One region of the Ensifer adhaerens genome, then DNA from elsewhere that is predicted to be linked to it. Evidence: riboswitches for the same ligand, from Rfam matches in the RefSeq annotation. Region 1 holds a riboswitch; each other region holds the start of a gene.

Region 1 (3,981 bases):
GAGGTTCTGGTTGTAGAGGCCGCCAGCTATCACCGCCCGTTTCAACTCCAGCCAGTCTTCCTGCGTCGGGATGGATATTCCCGCCTGCTCGAATAGGTCTTTCACCTTTTCGGTCGCCGGCAGCCATTCGGTCTCGGTGTATTTGTCGAAATAGTCACCCGACGCGTATTTCGAGTTCTCGAAACCCTTGAAGCTCTCGCCACGCTCGATGGCGATGCGGTTTGAGGCCCGGATCGCGTGGTAGGTCACAGTGTAAAAATAGATGTTGGTGAAATCGATCCCTTCCTCGGAGCCGTAAAAGATGCGCTCGCGGGCGAGATATCCGTGCAGGTTCATCTGCCCGAGGCCGATCGCGTGGCTGTCATCGTTGCCCTTCTCGATCGAGGGAACCGGCGAAATGTGGCTCATATCCGAGACGGCCGTCAGCGCGCGGATCGAGGTCTCTATGGTCTTGCCGAAATCGGCCGAGTCCATCGCCGCTGCGATGTTCAGCGAGCCGAGATTGCAGGAAATGTCCTTGCCCATCTTGGCGTAGGAGAGGTCGTCGTTGAATTCGCTCGCCTCGCTCACCTGCAGGATTTCCGAGCAGAGGTTACTCATGGTGATGCGCCCGGCGATCGGGTTTTCCCGATTCACCGTGTCTTCGAACATGATGTAGGGATAACCGCTTTCGAACTGGATCTCGGCGATGATCTGGAAGAATTCGCGCGCCTTGATCTTCCGCTTGCGGATGCGGGCATCCTCGACCATCTCGCGATATTTCTCCGTCACCGAGATCTCGGTGAGCGGCACGCCGTAGACGCGCTCCACGTCATAGGGCGAGAACAGGTACATGTCCTCGTTGTTGCGGGCGAGCTCGAAGGTGATGTCGGGGATGACGACGCCGAGCGACAGCGTCTTGATGCGGATCTTCTCGTCGGCATTTTCGCGCTTGGTATCGAGGAAGCGCATGATGTCAGGGTGGTGGGCGTGGAGATAGACCGCACCTGCGCCCTGGCGGGCACCGAGCTGGTTGGCATAGGAGAAACTGTCTTCGAGCAGCTTCATCACAGGAATGATGCCGGAGGACTGGTTCTCGATCTGCTTGATCGGCGCGCCCATCTCACGGATGTTGGTGAGCGACAGCGCCACGCCGCCGCCGCGTTTGGAAAGCTGCAGCGCCGAATTGATGGCGCGGCCGATGCTCTCCATGTTGTCCTCGATCCGGAGCAGAAAGCAAGAGACGAGTTCGCCGCGAGCCTTCTTGCCGGCATTGAGGAAGGTCGGCGTCGCCGGCTGGAAGCGGCCGGAAATGATCTCGTCGACGAGATCGCGGGCGTGCTGTTCGTCGCCGCGCGCCAGCGTCATCGCCACCATGCAGACGCGGTCTTCGTAGCGCTCCAGGTAACGCTTCCCGTCGAAGGTCTTCAGCGTATAGGACGTGTAGTATTTGAACGCGCCGAGGAACGTCGGGAAACGGAACTTCTTGCCATAGGCGTGATCGTAGAGGTCGCGCACGAAGTTGAAGGAATACTGGTCGAGAACCTCCTGCTCGTAATAGCCCTCGGTCACCAGATAATCGAGCTTCTCGCGAAGGTTATGGAAGAACACGGTGTTCTGGTTGACGTGCTGGAGGAAGTATTGCTTCGCAGCCTGCCGGTCCTTGTCGAGCTGGATGCGCCCCTCTTCGTCATAGAGGTTCAGCATCGCGTTGAGCGCATGGTAGTCCAGCGCCGGTTCCGTTGCCTTCAGGGGGCGTTCGAGTGTTGAGACGTCCAAAATCGTTCCATCCCGTTTTTGACGTTGGCGACGTCCGCTTCGGTCCCGAGTAGCTCGAACCGATAGAGGTAGGGCACCCGGCACTTGGCCGAGATCACGTCGCCGGCGATCCCGTAGGTCGCTCCGAAATTGCTATTGCCCGCGGCAATCACGCCGCGGATGTGGGAGCGGTTGCCCGCATCGTTCAGGAAGCGGATCACCTGTTTCGGCACGGCGCCCCGGCCGTCGTCGCCGCAATAGGTGGGCACGACGAGCACATAGGGCTCCGTAACCGTAAGCGAACCCTTACCTTCGTTGAGCGGTATGCGGGTTGCGCGAAGGCCGAGCTTTTCGACGAAACGATGGGTGTTTTCCGAGCGGCTGGAAAAATAGACGATCAGCCCCATCGCTAGCCCTCAAGCAAGTGCGCTGATCATGTCCGGGCGGAAGCCGGCCCAATGGCGCTCGCCGGCGACGACGACCGGGACCTGGCGGTAGCCGAGACCCTGCACGAGCGCGAACGCATCGGAATCCTCGGAGATATCGATGAGGCGGTAATCGGTGCCCTGGCGGTCGAGTGCGCGGGTGGTGGCGGTGCATTGGACGCAGGCGGGCTTGCTGTAGACGGTGATCGACATGGGTTCCTCGTGAGGGTCTCGCAAATGGGCGCAAAAAGTCGTCGGGTCGCGCGAACGCGAACCGTGGTGTTGGCGATTGGACACGGAACATCGCTCCCCGGTCGCCTTGACCGGAGTTGACGTCGTCAAGCTGACCCAAGGTCGGTTACGCAACCGGGTCGGCTCGTATTGCTCGGGCGCTCAGGAATTCCGCGGATGCGAGTTTTCAGGGCGCGGCCCTCCGATCAGGCGCGCAACAACGCGCACCCGTCCGCAGAAGGTGGATCTGAACTGGAAGAAACTGACATGACTTCACCCCGAAGCTTTCGACAGGCTGCCGGGGAGATGTCGAGACGATCCGGCAGGCTCATCCTGCCGTAACGCACCCAACCCCTCCGGACACCCCGCCCGTGGACTTATGTTGCTCGAGGCAGGTCTCCTGGCTCACGGGTCAAAGCTTCCATCCCGACCTTCCCGAGGCCTCATGCCTCAGTGGTCCAATTCCGGACAGTCGCTCGCCGTCTACAGTTGCGGGGGCAGCTGCGGCATAGCCGGGCGGAAAGCGCCGGCGCACCGTATTCCCGTCTTAGCTCCCAATCCTTGCGAATCGGAAGAACCTCGAACACTACATATAGTAGTTGATCGCGCATCTGCGTCAATAGGTGCGAGGTGCCTCCGGCCCGGGTGAGGGGGCGAATTCTTTCGCCGTGTGGATAACAAGACGTTAAACGAGGGGGCGCGGCAAAGCCCGTTGGCGGGGCGCTCTCGGCTTCGACGCCGCGCGCTCGCGCCCTTACCGGTCACCTACGAAGGTACGATATTCTAGGACGCGCCAGAGCGAATTTCTGCTCATTCGATCCGGCGCCTGGCAGGGTGGCAGATTGCGACAGCTGAGATTTGTTTTTGCCCCGTCAGTCGCAGAGCGACATGCTGACGTCCTTGTTTTCTCCGGGTTGGGCGCGAGGTGAAGCCCTCGCCACGCGCGGTGCGTTGCCGCAGTCCCGCGTCGGTGAGGGCTGTGGCTTCTGCGCATTGTCGTCCTTCGGCCAGTGCCGCGGATCGGCAACGTCGCCGACGCGCGCCCGAATGTTCTCGTGGTCCCGCGTCAGGCCGATATCCCTCAACTGGAACTCGCTGAAGGTATCGATGGCGATGGTTGGGTTGAGCACGTTCCCGGCCCGTTTCAGGACATGAAGGATCGTCGATCGCAGCGCGCTAAGCATTGCTATCCTCTTTGTTTTTGCTGTTGTGTTCGCGAAAAAAGTGAGGATTTTTGCCGCTTCGCGCAAAGCGATTTCTCGCATGCTGGCATAAAGAATGCTTATCTCAACGCCATGAGCAAGATTCCTCCCATGAGTGCGGTGCGTGCCTTCGAAGCGGCGGCACGGCACCTGAGCTTCACCCGCGCCGCCGACGAACTCGGCATGACGCAGGCGGCGGTCAGCTACCAGATCCGGCTGCTGGAGGAGCGCATAGGCACGCCGCTCTTCGTCCGGCTTCCGCGCGAGGTGCGGCTGACTGCGGCCGGGCGGCAACTGGCGCCGAAGGTGACGGAGGCGATCGACCTTCTCGGGGCGGCCTTTTCGGAAATCACCGACAAGACCGAACACCACCTGCACATCTCCAT
Region 2 (3,981 bases), on a different replicon from region 1:
GGCGCTGCCGGCAACGGCGGTGCCGTGGGCGGTGGCAGTGACGCCGAAGGCGGTGGAAAGCGCGCGCGGGTTCAGCACCGCATCGGGAGTTCCGAAGGCCGTCAGCCGCCCCGCGGTCACGATTGCGACGTCGGTCGCGAATTCGGCGGCGAGATTGATGTCGTGCAGCGTCGAAACGATCGTCAGCTTCAGCGTCTGCAAGAGCTCGAGGATTTCGAGCTGGTGACGGATGTCGAGATGGTTGGTCGGCTCGTCGAGGATGATGATGCGCGGCTCCTGGGCGAGTGCCCGGGCAATCAGCACCCGCTGCTTTTCGCCGCCCGAAAGTGTGGCGAACTGGCGGCCGGCGAGGTGGGAAAGATCGAGATGAGAGAGCGCATGCTGCACGCGCTCGCGGTCCGTCTCCGTCCAGCCGTTGAGCCCCTCTCGCCGCGGGATGCGTCCCATCATCACGACGTCACGCACGCTGAAGGGAAAGTCGCCGGGCATTTCCTGCAGCACGACGGCAATCGTCTTCGCCGCCTCGCGCGCCGAGATCGACCAGAGGTCGACGCCGTCGATCTCGATTCGGCCGGCATTCGGCTGCACCGCCCGGTAGAGGCAGCGCAGAAGCGAGGTCTTGCCGGCGCCGTTCGGCCCGAGGATCGCAAGGCGGCTGCCCGCTTCGATCGAGAAATCCATGTCTTCGACCAGGGTCAGCCCCGCACGGGGCCCCCAGCAAAGGCCTTCCACCTTGAGGGCAGCTCCCGTCGCTGAACAGGTCATGACCGCGTCCCTCCCCGCGCCGCGGCGCATTTCTGCCCGCGCACCAGAGGTCGCCGCCACCCTTTGCGTGTTGCGCTCATTGGAACCGTCCTCCAATGTCTTCGGAGACGAGCACTGCCGCCGGAATGCGAGCGAGCGTCTTTGTCTTGAGGCCGCGCGGACGCTCGGCGGCACGCGTCATGCCGTCGCCACGTTCGGCATAGGTGGCGGCGAAGCGGACGAGGTCGTCGATATCCTCTTCCGGCGAGATATCACCGAAGAGATAGGTCGCCTTGCCCGTCGCCTGGAAGGCGATGGTGCAGGGTCGCGTGCAAGCCGCCATGCAGACGGTGCCGGCGATCGAGAAATCACGATCGAGCGGCTCGCCGAGCGCGGCGATGCTGCGGTTGAGACGCTTTATCAGCTCGGCGCCCGGCACGCAGGGACCGCCGGTAAAACGGCAATCGGTGCAAACCGTTATCTTGTGCTGTCGGGAATTCGGCTCAGCCATTTTCTCTCTCCGCCGGAGTGACGGCAGGAGATGGCGAAGCGGCAGGATGACGGATGACCGTCGCGCGAAAGCCAGTTCTTTTCCATCGGAACACCCCGTCCGTTGTGGTTGATCGGTTCGATGGCAGGTCTCCTGGCTCGCGGGTCGCGGCGCATCCACGTCTTCCCGGTCTTTGACCAGTGACATGGTGTGAATGCGCTTTCCGCTCACAGTTGCGGGGGCAGCCACGGTTTCGGCCCCATTTGGGTCGTCCGTTCCGTGTTCCCTTTTCAGCCGCTTCCGCATTTCCGCGGACGCAGCACCATCACGCTCTTCCTCGCATGAATCGGCCGATGAAACAACTGCTAGGGGCATGCGCTACGGACCTATCAACATGCGGCGTTTCGTCATGCAGGATTTGTTATGAGATAACATAACGTATTGCAATGTCAAAGTTGAGTAGCCGGCGAAATTTGCCGCGGCGGCGCTGCCCGGCGCCCCCCGATCCGCCCTGCGCACGCCGATCGGCCGACCACCCGGCCCGATGCTTTCCGACTGGTGCCGCCGCGCCCACAAAAAGCGCCAGCGCCATGCGCAAATGCCGGCAATCTTAACGTACGTTACGCTCACGTAACCCCATGTCTGTTGAGAAAATCATCGGTCGAAGCGACAATCGGCAAAGCTAAGATTGGGCATCGGTAACGCACCAATAAACTCAACTTGGCCGCGCAGTACAGAAATGGCGCAATCCCGAAATGAAGTGATGGCAACTCAACTTTCTGAAGGGAAAAGTAGTGAATCCCATCGATTTCTTCGTCGACACACTTCGGACATACCCGCCCGTGGCCGTCTTCCTGGCACTCGGCATCGGCTTCCTGATCGGGCCGATCAAGGTCGCGGGATTCAATCTCGGAAACGTCACCGCAACGCTTCTTGCCGGTGTTCTCATCGGGCAGCTGGGCATCCAGGTTTCCGGTGACCTGAAATCCACCCTGTTCCTGATCTTCCTCTTCGCCGTCGGCTACGGCGTCGGACCCCAGTTCGTGCGCGGCCTCAGCACCGACGGACCAAAGCAGATCGCCTTCGCGCTGTCTGTCCTGGTGCTGTGCCTCATCGTTCCCTATCTCTGCGCGCTGATCGCCGGGCTTCCGCTCGGCTATGGCGCCGGCATGTATGCGGGATCGCAGACGATCTCGGCTGCAATCGGCGTCGCGACGGATCAGATCAACTCCCTCGGGCTGCCGGCCGAGCAGGCCAAGGCCTTTGCCGACCAGATCCCGATCGCCTATGCGGTGACCTATATCTGGGGCACGATCGGCTCGGCCATCATCCTCGCCCAGCTTGGGCCAAAGCTTCTCGGTATCGACCTTCCGGCGGCGTGCCGGGAATATGAGGCCAAGCTTGGCGGCGGCACCGAGAGCAGCGAACCCGGCATCACCCGCGCCTATCACGATTTCGGCCTTCGCGCCTACCGCGTCGATCAGGCAAGCGGGCTGACCGGCAAGCCGGTCAAGGACATTCTTCCCGGCATCCGTGTCTTTGTCGAACGTCTGCGTCGCGGCGACCAGATCATCGAAGCCGACGGCAACACCGTGCTGCAGCCAGGTGACGTCGTTGCCTTTTCGGGCCGGCGTGCCGTGCTCGTCGAAAACCTCGACAGCAAGCTCATCGAGGTCGAGGACAAGGAACTCTTGAACGCGGAAGCCGAAGTGGTCGACGTCTACGTCACCAGCAAGGCGCTTGCCGGCAAGACGCTCGCCGATGTCAGCACGATGGATTGGGCGCGCGGCGTCTATGCCCGCAAGATCATCCGCTCGCTGGTCGAGATTCCGGTGCTGCCCGGCACCACCGTCGAGCGCGGCGACATCGTCACCATCGGCGGCGCCAAGAGACACGTCGAAGCGGCGATCAAGGCGCTAGGCTTTGCCGACAGGCCCGTCGAGACGACCGACATTGCCTTCCTTGGCTGGGGTCTCTTCGTCGGCGCAATGATCGGAGCGCTCACGATTACGATCGGCGGCATCCCGATCGGCCTTTCCACCTCCGGCGGCGCGCTTCTCGCAGGCCTTGTGCTCGGCTGGCTGCGCACCACCTACCCCGCCTTCGGCCGAATCCCCTCGCCGGCGCTGTGGCTGATGAACACGCTCGGCCTCAACATCTTCATCGCCGTCGTCGGGATCGGCGCCGGCCCGGGCTTTGTCGCGGGCCTGCAGGAGGTCGGCATTTCGCTGTTCATCTGGGGCGTGGTCGCCACGTCGATCCCGATGATCGCCTCGGTGCTCCTCGGCCACTATGTCTTCAAGTTCCATCCGGCGATCCTGTTTGGCGCCTGCGCCGGCGTCAGAACGACGACGGCAGCGCTCGGCATGATCCAGGAGGCGGCCAAGAGCAAGGTGCCGGCGCTCGGCTACGGCATGCCCTACGCCATCGGAAACACGCTGCTGACCATCTTCGGCCTCGTCATCGTCATCATGCTCGCCTGAGGCGAGCGGGCGAAGCAGACCATCGTTCAAAATGCATAGATCACAGGGAGTGTGGACCATGTTGGACAGAAATTTCTACGATAGCCTTTCCGATCTCAGCCCGTTCGAAATCAAGGACGAACTGATCAAGCTCGCCAAGTCGAGCTCACAGAAATCCGCCAAGGCTTTCCTCAATGCCGGCCGCGGCAACCCGAACTGGACGGCGACACGCGCTCGCGAAGCCTTCTTCCTGCTCGGCCAGTTTGCGCTGACGGAAGCCAAGCG
Region 3 (3,981 bases), on a different replicon from region 1:
CGAAACCAGGCCGGCTTTTCGGCGCGGAAGGTGAAGGTCATGACATCTGCGGTTTCGACGACCGCCGAGGTGCATTCGAGCATCTGCTGCCGGTCGATCCAGACATGCAGCTCGTCGAAATGGTGGAAGGAGGATGCCATCTGCATGTCAGGCGACCTTTGAAAGCGGAGCCGCATCGCCTGCAAGGCGCTGCTCCATGAACTTGCAGTACCATTCGACGAACTGCATCACGCCGCCTTCATGGTCCGGCGAATAGGGGCCAGGCTCATAGGCCGGCGAGCGGATGCCGAAGGCGTTTTCTTCGACGATCTGGCGGTCCTGGTCGTTGGTCTCGGTCCAGACATGGGTCAGGTCATCGAGCGTGTAGTCGACGCCCTCGACCGCGTCCTTGTTGACCAGCCACTTGGTCGTCACCTGGGTGAGTTCCGGCCCGAGTGGCAGAACACGGAAGGTGATGGCATGGTCGGAAAGCACATGGTTCCAGGTCGTGGGGTAATGGAACATCAGAAGCGTGCCGATCTGCTTCTGCCTGACATCGGCCGACAGCGCCCTTTTGACGGCAGCCGCACCCGACATGGTGTAGCTTTCGGCATTGTCGACCAGCGGCATGCGCGCGGCGCGGAACTGGCCGGTCGGAGACATCCGGAATTCGCTCGGCAGGCCTTCGGCCTCGCACTTCGCCCAATGGGCGGCAATCACCGGATCATCCTTGGCGCCCTGTACCCCGGTAGCAGTCGGCGCCTCTGGATAGGTGCGGCAGAGCTCCGGATGATTGGCGGCGCAATGATAGCACTCGCGATTGTTTTCCCAGACGAGCTTCCAGTTGCCCTTTTCGATGATCGTGCTTTCGAAGGCGACTTTGGTCTCTCCCAGCCGGTGCGGCGCGAGATAGGGCGTGGCCAGCTCACGGAAGGCCGCAAAATCTGCCGGCGTCTCCGACAGGTTGATGAAGATGTAGCCGCCGACCGTTTCGCAATGGATCGGCTTCAGGCTGTGGGCCGCCTTGTCGAAATCCTCGCCCATCTGGCGTGCGAAGAGCAGCGAGCCGTCGAGTTCGTAGGTCCACTGGTGATAGGGACAGACGAGCTTTGCCGAAGAGCCCTTTGCTTGCGTGCAGACGCGGGAACCGCGATGCCGGCACGAATTGTGCAGCGCGCGGATCGTGCCCTGGCGATCGCGGGTAACAACAACCGGATAGTCGCCGACCTGGACGGTGAAATAGTTGCCAGCCCGCGGAATTTCGCAGTCATGGCCGATGAACAGCCAGTCCTTGTACCAGATGTTTTCCAGGTCCTGCCGGTAGTAGTCGGGGTCGGTGTAGAAGGCCCGATCGAGGCTGTAGCCGTCACGCCGGCCCTTCAGCTTGCGAAGCATATCGGTCTTGGTATCCATGTCCTGTCCTCATGCGCCATGTTTCGGAGAGGCAGGACAGGAACCCGCACGGGCATACGCCCACACGTTCTCGGCTCCGATCCGGCTGCCCGCCGCAACCCGTTACGGTTATGTGCGTCAAGGCTGGTTTCCGGGCTCAGGAGCCGTCCTTGCGGACCAGCCCGGCGCCTTCCCGGACGGAACCGTCCAGTGGCCTTTTGCCGAGACTTTCGCTCCACCACCGTTGCGGGGGCAGCGCCGGGATTTGACCGGCTTCCCAATTCTCCGCCTTCCCTTTTGGAAGACGACACCTTGAGTGAGGATATGTAAGCGCGGAAGGCGCCTCGGCAGACGCCGGATAGCGACATCCAATTCCAGAATGACGACACCATCAAAACTGCCTTCCGAAACCAAATACGCAAATTTTTCACTTTATAAACATATAGATAGATCAAAAATTGGGCATATGCCATCTTTTGCGGCCGGCATGGCGCAGGCACGGAAAAGCTTCGCCCGTTTGCGACATTTCCGTGACTGGGCACAGGCATGTTCCGCTAGCGAAAGGAAATGCTTCGTTAACCATAAGCCACTAGGCTTGCCGGCGGACGAGGATGTCCGGCAGGCAGATGGCGCGCTGACGATCATGGCAAAGCTTAGATATTACGACGCAGCGGCAGAGAAGCCGCCGGCGGTCACGTCGAAGACGGCAGTTCACACCGAGTTTCTGCGCACCGGCCGGATCAACCGCCGGCAATGGATGCCGACCGAGCGACGCTACCTGAGCTATGAGGAAGTCGCTGACCGAACCGGCAAGAAGCTTTCGACCGCCGGCGACACGACGCACAAGCGGATCAACGGCTTTCATGCCTCGATCCAGTTTCCGAAGTTGATCTTCCACCGTACGCTCGTTGGCAAGCCGCACCTCGGCTATTGCCATGTGACGGCCGCTCGGACGGCGGTCACACCTTCCAAGGACATCACCTGGTCGTTCTATTTCGCCAATTTTTTCAGCGACCTTGGTGACGAGACGCATTTCTTCGACCGCATCCAGGCCGGCTATTCCCGCATGTACTTCGCGGTCGCGATCGAGCCGAACGCCGAAGACGGACAGATGGTCATCAATCGCAACGTCCGCGACAACGGGCTTCTCTTCCGCACCGACGACCCAAAGGTCGCTCTCAAGAACGTGCTGATGCTGGGTGCCCGTGACGACGCGCTACGCCGTATCATCCGCAGCCTCTGAGCAAGCAGCCCGCTCCCTGCAAAGAAAATCGTTCTGTTTTCCCGGCGCGTCCGTTAAGGAAGCGTCGGAAAGGAACCGGCATGGCAGAGATCATCGACACGGATAAGGAACCGGACCGCGCGATCGATCGCGCCTGCGCCGTTCTCGCCGAGGGCGAACCGGTCGCCATCCCGACCGAAACCGTCTACGGCCTTGCCGCCGACGCCACCAATCCCGATGCGATCAGCCGCATCTACGAGATGAAGGGCCGGCCGCGCTTCAATCCGCTGATCTCGCATGTTTCCGACGTGGCGATGGCCGAGACCCATGTGCGCTTCGATCCCCTGTCCCGACGCCTGGCGAAAGCGTTCTGGCCCGGCCCCCTGACGCTGATCCTGCCGCAGCGACCCGAGAGTACAGTGCATGCCCTCGCCTCGGCCGGCCTGGACACACTTGGCATTCGCATGCCCGACGGGTTTTCGCGCCGGGTGATCGCCCGTTTCGGACGACCTCTGGCGGCACCGAGCGCCAATACCTCGGGCAAGATCAGCCCAACCAGTGCCGCCCATGTCGATGCCGATCTCGGACAAAAGCTGAAACTGATCCTCGATGCCGGTCCGGCGCAAATCGGGCTCGAGTCGACGATCATCAAGGTCGATGGCGACGAGATCCGGCTACTCCGGCCGGGTGGCCTCGATGCCGCCGAGATCGAACGCCTGCTCGATCGTCCGGTGATCAGGGCGGAAACCGCGGGTGCGACGATCGAGGCGCCGGGGATGCTGGCCTCGCATTATGCGCCGGGTGCAGCCGTCAGGCTCGAAGCCACCGATGTGCGGGCGGGCGAGGCCCTGATCCGTTTCGGCGGCGGCCGGGTCCTCGGCGAGGAACAGGCGGCTGTCGTTCTCGATCTGAGCCCGACCGGAAACCTGCGCGAAGCGGCCGCCAATCTCTTCGACTATATGAAGCGGGCCGACGCCAGCGGCGCTGCAACGATCGCCTTCGGCCCCATCCCTTCGGAAGGATTGGGAGAAGCCATCATCGACCGGCTGCAGCGGGCGGCGGCACCACGAGGGTAAGATCGCGTGCGGTTCCGCACCCACCCTCAGCGAGCGGCTGCGATTGCGGTTATGATCGCAGGCGATACGAACCGAGGATCGCGTCTTCAGATCGACCGATCCGATAGCGCGCGCAAGCGCAATGCGAAGGCTGACCCATGACGACGCTTCCCTCTCCCGAACTCATCGCCTCCTTCGTCGAGATCGTCGGCAGCGCCAATGCCCTTACCGCGGAAGCGGACAAGGCGCGCTATCTCGTCGAATCCCGGGGGCTTTATCGCGGCACGACGCCGATGGTACTGCGTCCCGGCTCGATCGACGAGGTCTCACGCA
Region 4 (3,981 bases), on a different replicon from region 1:
CAGGAAGAGACTTCGCCCGTGTTCCCGCGCTTGAAACACCTCGCTGCGGTGCTTGTGCCGTTTGCCCTGGTCGGTGCCGATCCTTCGCTGGCATCGACCGTGTGCGACCGGCTGAACACCCGTCTTGCGCAGCTGCCTGACATCGTCTCCAGCAATGCCGACGCCCGTGACTATGCGAGTGCGATCTCCCGCCAGAACATCGAGCTGCGCAGGGCGAAGAACGACCGCCGCCGTGCTGCCTGTGGTGGCGGCAGCGTCGTCACCTTCGATGGCGGCAACCCGGATATCTGTGGCGAACTCGACGGCCTCATTGCCGAGATGGAAGACAATCTGCGCATGCTGAAATCGGAGCGCGAGCAGATTGTTGCCGGGGGCAGCCAGGACAGCCGTCGCCGCATCCTTGCCGCGCTGGAGATCAATGGCTGCTATGGCGACCGCGAAGAGTTCGCGAGCGTCGACCCCGAAGAGCCCGAATCGCACCGCAACATCATCGCCGATCTGCCGCCTGACGACGCCTACGGCCCGATGCTTGGCGAAGACGGCTATGCGCCGCAGGAACGCTACTACAGCGGCACGCTGCGGACCATGTGCGTGCGCACCTGCGACGGCGCCTTTTTCCCGATCTCCTCGGACGCCACGCCGGCCGATTTCCCGCGGGACGAACAGGCCTGCCGGGCGCGCTGCCCGGGCGCTGAAACCGAACTCTATTTCCATGATATCAACACGGAAGAGAGCGATCAGATGGTCTCGGCCGTGACGGGCCGGCCCTATACCGAAATGCCGAATGCCTTTGCCTATCGCACCCGCGGCGTCAGCAAGCCCGGCATGTGCGGCTGCCAGATACCTCAGACCGCCGCAACCTCGCCGAAGACGACCGGCACCAAGATCGGTGACGACCAGTCGTCCATCGTCGTGATCGAAACCAGAAAGCCGGCGGAGACCACGACTGCCAAGGCACCGCCCGAGGAGCGGCCCTACGATCCGTCGAAGAGCAAGGTGCGCGTCGTCGGCCCGACCTTCCTGCCGCAACAGGAAACCTCGATCGACCTGAAGCACCCGAAGGGACCGGCCTATCAGCCGGTCCAGAACTGATCCCGGCGCGCCATCTCAAAGCGCGCCGCGATCTTCAGATTCGCTCATTGCGCTTCAAGTTCTCGATATCTCGCATGTCGCTGTCGAAAAACCGCTGCCCATTTTGGCGCAACGGGCTTTAGGAACGCTCGCTGCAGTTCCCCCAGCCTTCCTCGAACACCAGTTCTTCCAGCGGCAGACGCTGCCGCCATCCCTTTACCGCCAACTCCGGTTGTTGGTAGAGGCGATCGACATAGCCGAGGCAGAGCCAGGCGACGATCTCGATGTGACCAGGGATGCCGAGGATCGCCTTGATCTCCGCCTCGTGGAAGATGCTGACCCAGCCGACACCGACACCTTCGGCGCGCGCGGCAAGCCACAGGTTCTGCACGGCGCAAACCGTGGAATAGACATCCATCTGCGGATTATGGGTACGGCCGAGGACGACGGCGCCGCCGCGCGTGCGGTCACAGGTGACGCAGATGCTGAGCGGCGCCTTGCGAATGCCTTCGAGTTTCAGCGAACGGTACTTCGTCTGCTGTTCCGCCTCGAACATCAAGGCGGCCTCGTCGTTGGCGCGGCGAAAGGCCTGCCAGACGCGCTCACGCGTTTCTTCCGCTCGCACCAGCACGAAGTTCCAGGGCTGCATGAAGCCGACAGACGGCGCGCTGTGCGCAGCCGTAAGCAGGCGTTTCACCAAATCGTCGGGAAGAGGTTCTGCGAGAAATTCGTCGCGCACGTCGCGGCGTGTTTCGATGGCGCGGTAGACGGCCTCCCGCTCGTTGCGCGCGAAGGCACCGGCAGCCGCAAGGCCGCCCTTCGGTTCAGTCAGCATCGTTCGATCCCCAACAATGCGCAACCTCCCGCCGTCCGCGCGGGGTTCGGTCTATCTTGCCAGGCCGGTCTTCTGACTCCGGTTCAACCGGCCGCCTCACCTTCCCAGACCGATTGAAGATCCAGTGGCAAATCCTTGAATCAATTCAAGGCACTTAGAGGCGACCGTCCCCGTCACAGCGTTGGGCACGTTCCGGAATGACGCCGGATTCCCGATTCTCCCGCTCGCGCGGGCACCTGACGCCGCCATAAGCGCATAGCGGCAACCGAAAGACAAGCGCCGCCTATAGCGGCGCCACCGGATGCGGCGAACCGTCATAGCCGCCCCAGACCGATTGATCGAAGCAGATCACCGATCCGGTCATCAGCCCTGATTCAGCCGAAGACAGATAGGCGCAGGCGCGTGCCACCTCTGCCGGATCGACGAGCCGGCCGAAGGGCTGGCTGGCGGCCGCCCTTTCGAGCCAGTCCGCCGATGCTCCGTGAAACTCACGCTGGATCCGGTCCTCGCCTTCGGAAGCCATCCAGCCGATATTCAGGCCGTTGACCCGAATGCGGTTTCGCAGGAGCGCATAGGCCGTGTTCTTGGTCAGCGTCTCCAGCGCCCCTTTCGACGAGCAATAGGCGGCGATGAAGGGCTGCCCGGCCATCGCCGACATGGAGCCGATATTGACGATCGTGCCTTCGGTTCGCTCGCGCCGCATCACCTTCACCGTCTCCTGCATCAGGAAGAACGGCGCTCGCACGTTGATCCCGAACATCCGGTCGAAGAGCTCCGGTGTCGTGTCGAGGATCGTGCCGCGGTCGGTGATCGCGGCGGCATTGACGAGCGCATCGACCCGGCCGAACTCCGCATCACAAGCCGCAACGACCTTACGGGCGTCCTCGACCTTCTCGAGATCGGCCTCGACATAGATCACCTTCGCGCCGCTGGCCTTGCCGATCTCTTCAGCCTTCGCCCGCCCCTTGGCCGCATTGCGTCCGCAGATGACGATACCCGCCGCGCCGCGTTCGGCGAAGAGGCCGGCGATCGTTGCGCCCAACCCTTGCGTGCCACCGGTGACGATGGCGATCTTGCCTTCCAATTGTCCACTCATCGAATTCCCTCCTCGAAGATGATCGTGTCAAACAGCGACGGCTCCCGGGCGAAACGCACCGGGAGCCCGAATGGGTAATTGAACCGTCAGCTCAGCTTGCGCTTCGCCTGAGCGTCGAGCGCCGCGTGAAAATCCTGCTCGCTCGTTCCCGCCGCCAGCGCCCCGCGCATCAGCTGTGCCTGGGTCTTCGGCGCCAGCCCGCCGAGCGGCGGATCGCGGTCGAGATTGGTCGGGAAGGAATAGCCTTCGGCGCAGGACGCAATCGCATTGGCCGCTTCCGCTTCGGCCAGCTTGCCGTTTGCCAGCAACGCCTTCAGCGCCGGGTAGAGCGTTGCGCTCATTGTCAGCCGATCGACGGTCTCCATCGCCCGGCCAAAGGCGGAGGACACCTGCAGCAGGTTTGCAACGCGGCGGATATCGGCGGAGCGGTTGTTGCCGGCCGCATGGAAGAGGGCGGGATTGAAGAAGACGACATCGCCTTTTTCGAGCGGGAGCTGTACGTGATGTTCGTCGAAATAGGCGCGGAACTCCGGACGGTTGAGGGCCAGGTAACCCGGCACATAGGTCTGGCTGTACGGCAGGAACAGCGTCGGCCCGCTCTCGAGCGGCATGTCGCAATGGGCGACCGCGCCCTGTAGCGTCAGCACCGGCGAGAGCTTGTGCACGTGCGCCGGGTACTGCTCGATCACCGCGGAGGTCTGGAAGCCGAGATGATAGTCCCGGTGCGCCGACTGCGCAGCTCCACCCGGATTGACGCGGTTCACCTGCGCCGTCATCTGGTAGTTCGGCCCGAGCCAGGCTTCGCTGACGAGCGCGATGATGGCGTTGCCGTAGTAGGCGGCAAAATTCTCCGGCGCCTTGAGGCAGTGCTTTTCCAGCGAGTTCCAGATGCGATCGTTTGCGCCGGGCTTGGCAAAGTGATCGCCGCCGCCGCTGTTGCTGCGATGCTGTTCCTCGATGATCTCGTCGAAGACGGTGC

Evidence for each region. Region 1 has a riboswitch for cobalamin ahead of nrdH (glutaredoxin-like protein NrdH). Riboswitches for the same ligand answer to the same signal wherever they lie in the genome.
Region 2: it holds a riboswitch for cobalamin, as region 1 does, so the genes downstream of both, LAC81_RS10005 (DUF1636 family protein) here and nrdH (glutaredoxin-like protein NrdH) in region 1, are expected to answer to the same signal.
Region 3: it holds a riboswitch for cobalamin, as region 1 does, so the genes downstream of both, LAC81_RS02695 (aromatic ring-hydroxylating oxygenase subunit alpha) here and nrdH (glutaredoxin-like protein NrdH) in region 1, are expected to answer to the same signal.
Region 4: it holds a riboswitch for cobalamin, as region 1 does, so the genes downstream of both, bluB (5,6-dimethylbenzimidazole synthase) here and nrdH (glutaredoxin-like protein NrdH) in region 1, are expected to answer to the same signal.

The regions. Positions count from the first base shown of each region.
Region 1 is NZ_CP083350.1:1,545,877-1,549,857, forward strand. Features, by position in the region: gene nrdE (class 1b ribonucleoside-diphosphate reductase subunit alpha) at 1-1,758, opposite strand, end outside; gene nrdI (class Ib ribonucleoside-diphosphate reductase assembly flavoprotein NrdI) at 1,728-2,144, opposite strand; gene nrdH (glutaredoxin-like protein NrdH) at 2,154-2,375, opposite strand; cobalamin riboswitch at 2,766-2,990, opposite strand; gene LAC81_RS27420 (hypothetical protein) at 3,266-3,577, opposite strand; gene LAC81_RS27425 (LysR substrate-binding domain-containing protein) at 3,707-3,981, shown strand, end outside.
Region 2 is NZ_CP083349.1:2,043,480-2,047,460, forward strand. Features, by position in the region: gene LAC81_RS10000 (ABC transporter ATP-binding protein) at 1-765, opposite strand, end outside; gene LAC81_RS10005 (DUF1636 family protein) at 842-1,255, opposite strand; cobalamin riboswitch at 1,360-1,576, opposite strand; gene aspT (aspartate-alanine antiporter) at 2,029-3,717, shown strand; gene LAC81_RS10015 (bifunctional aspartate transaminase/aspartate 4-decarboxylase) at 3,776-3,981, shown strand, end outside.
Region 3 is NZ_CP083349.1:563,378-567,358, reverse strand. Features, by position in the region: gene LAC81_RS02700 (hybrid-cluster NAD(P)-dependent oxidoreductase) at 1-146, opposite strand, end outside; gene LAC81_RS02695 (aromatic ring-hydroxylating oxygenase subunit alpha) at 148-1,392, opposite strand; cobalamin riboswitch at 1,496-1,701, opposite strand; gene LAC81_RS02690 (DUF6656 family protein) at 2,015-2,614, shown strand; gene LAC81_RS02685 (L-threonylcarbamoyladenylate synthase) at 2,695-3,669, shown strand; gene LAC81_RS02680 (FAD-binding oxidoreductase) at 3,807-3,981, shown strand, end outside.
Region 4 is NZ_CP083349.1:1,801,487-1,805,467, forward strand. Features, by position in the region: gene LAC81_RS08830 (DUF2865 domain-containing protein) at 19-1,092, shown strand; gene bluB (5,6-dimethylbenzimidazole synthase) at 1,211-1,906, opposite strand; cobalamin riboswitch at 1,951-2,161, opposite strand; gene LAC81_RS08840 (SDR family oxidoreductase) at 2,190-3,002, opposite strand; gene LAC81_RS08845 (phytanoyl-CoA dioxygenase family protein) at 3,089-3,981, opposite strand, start outside.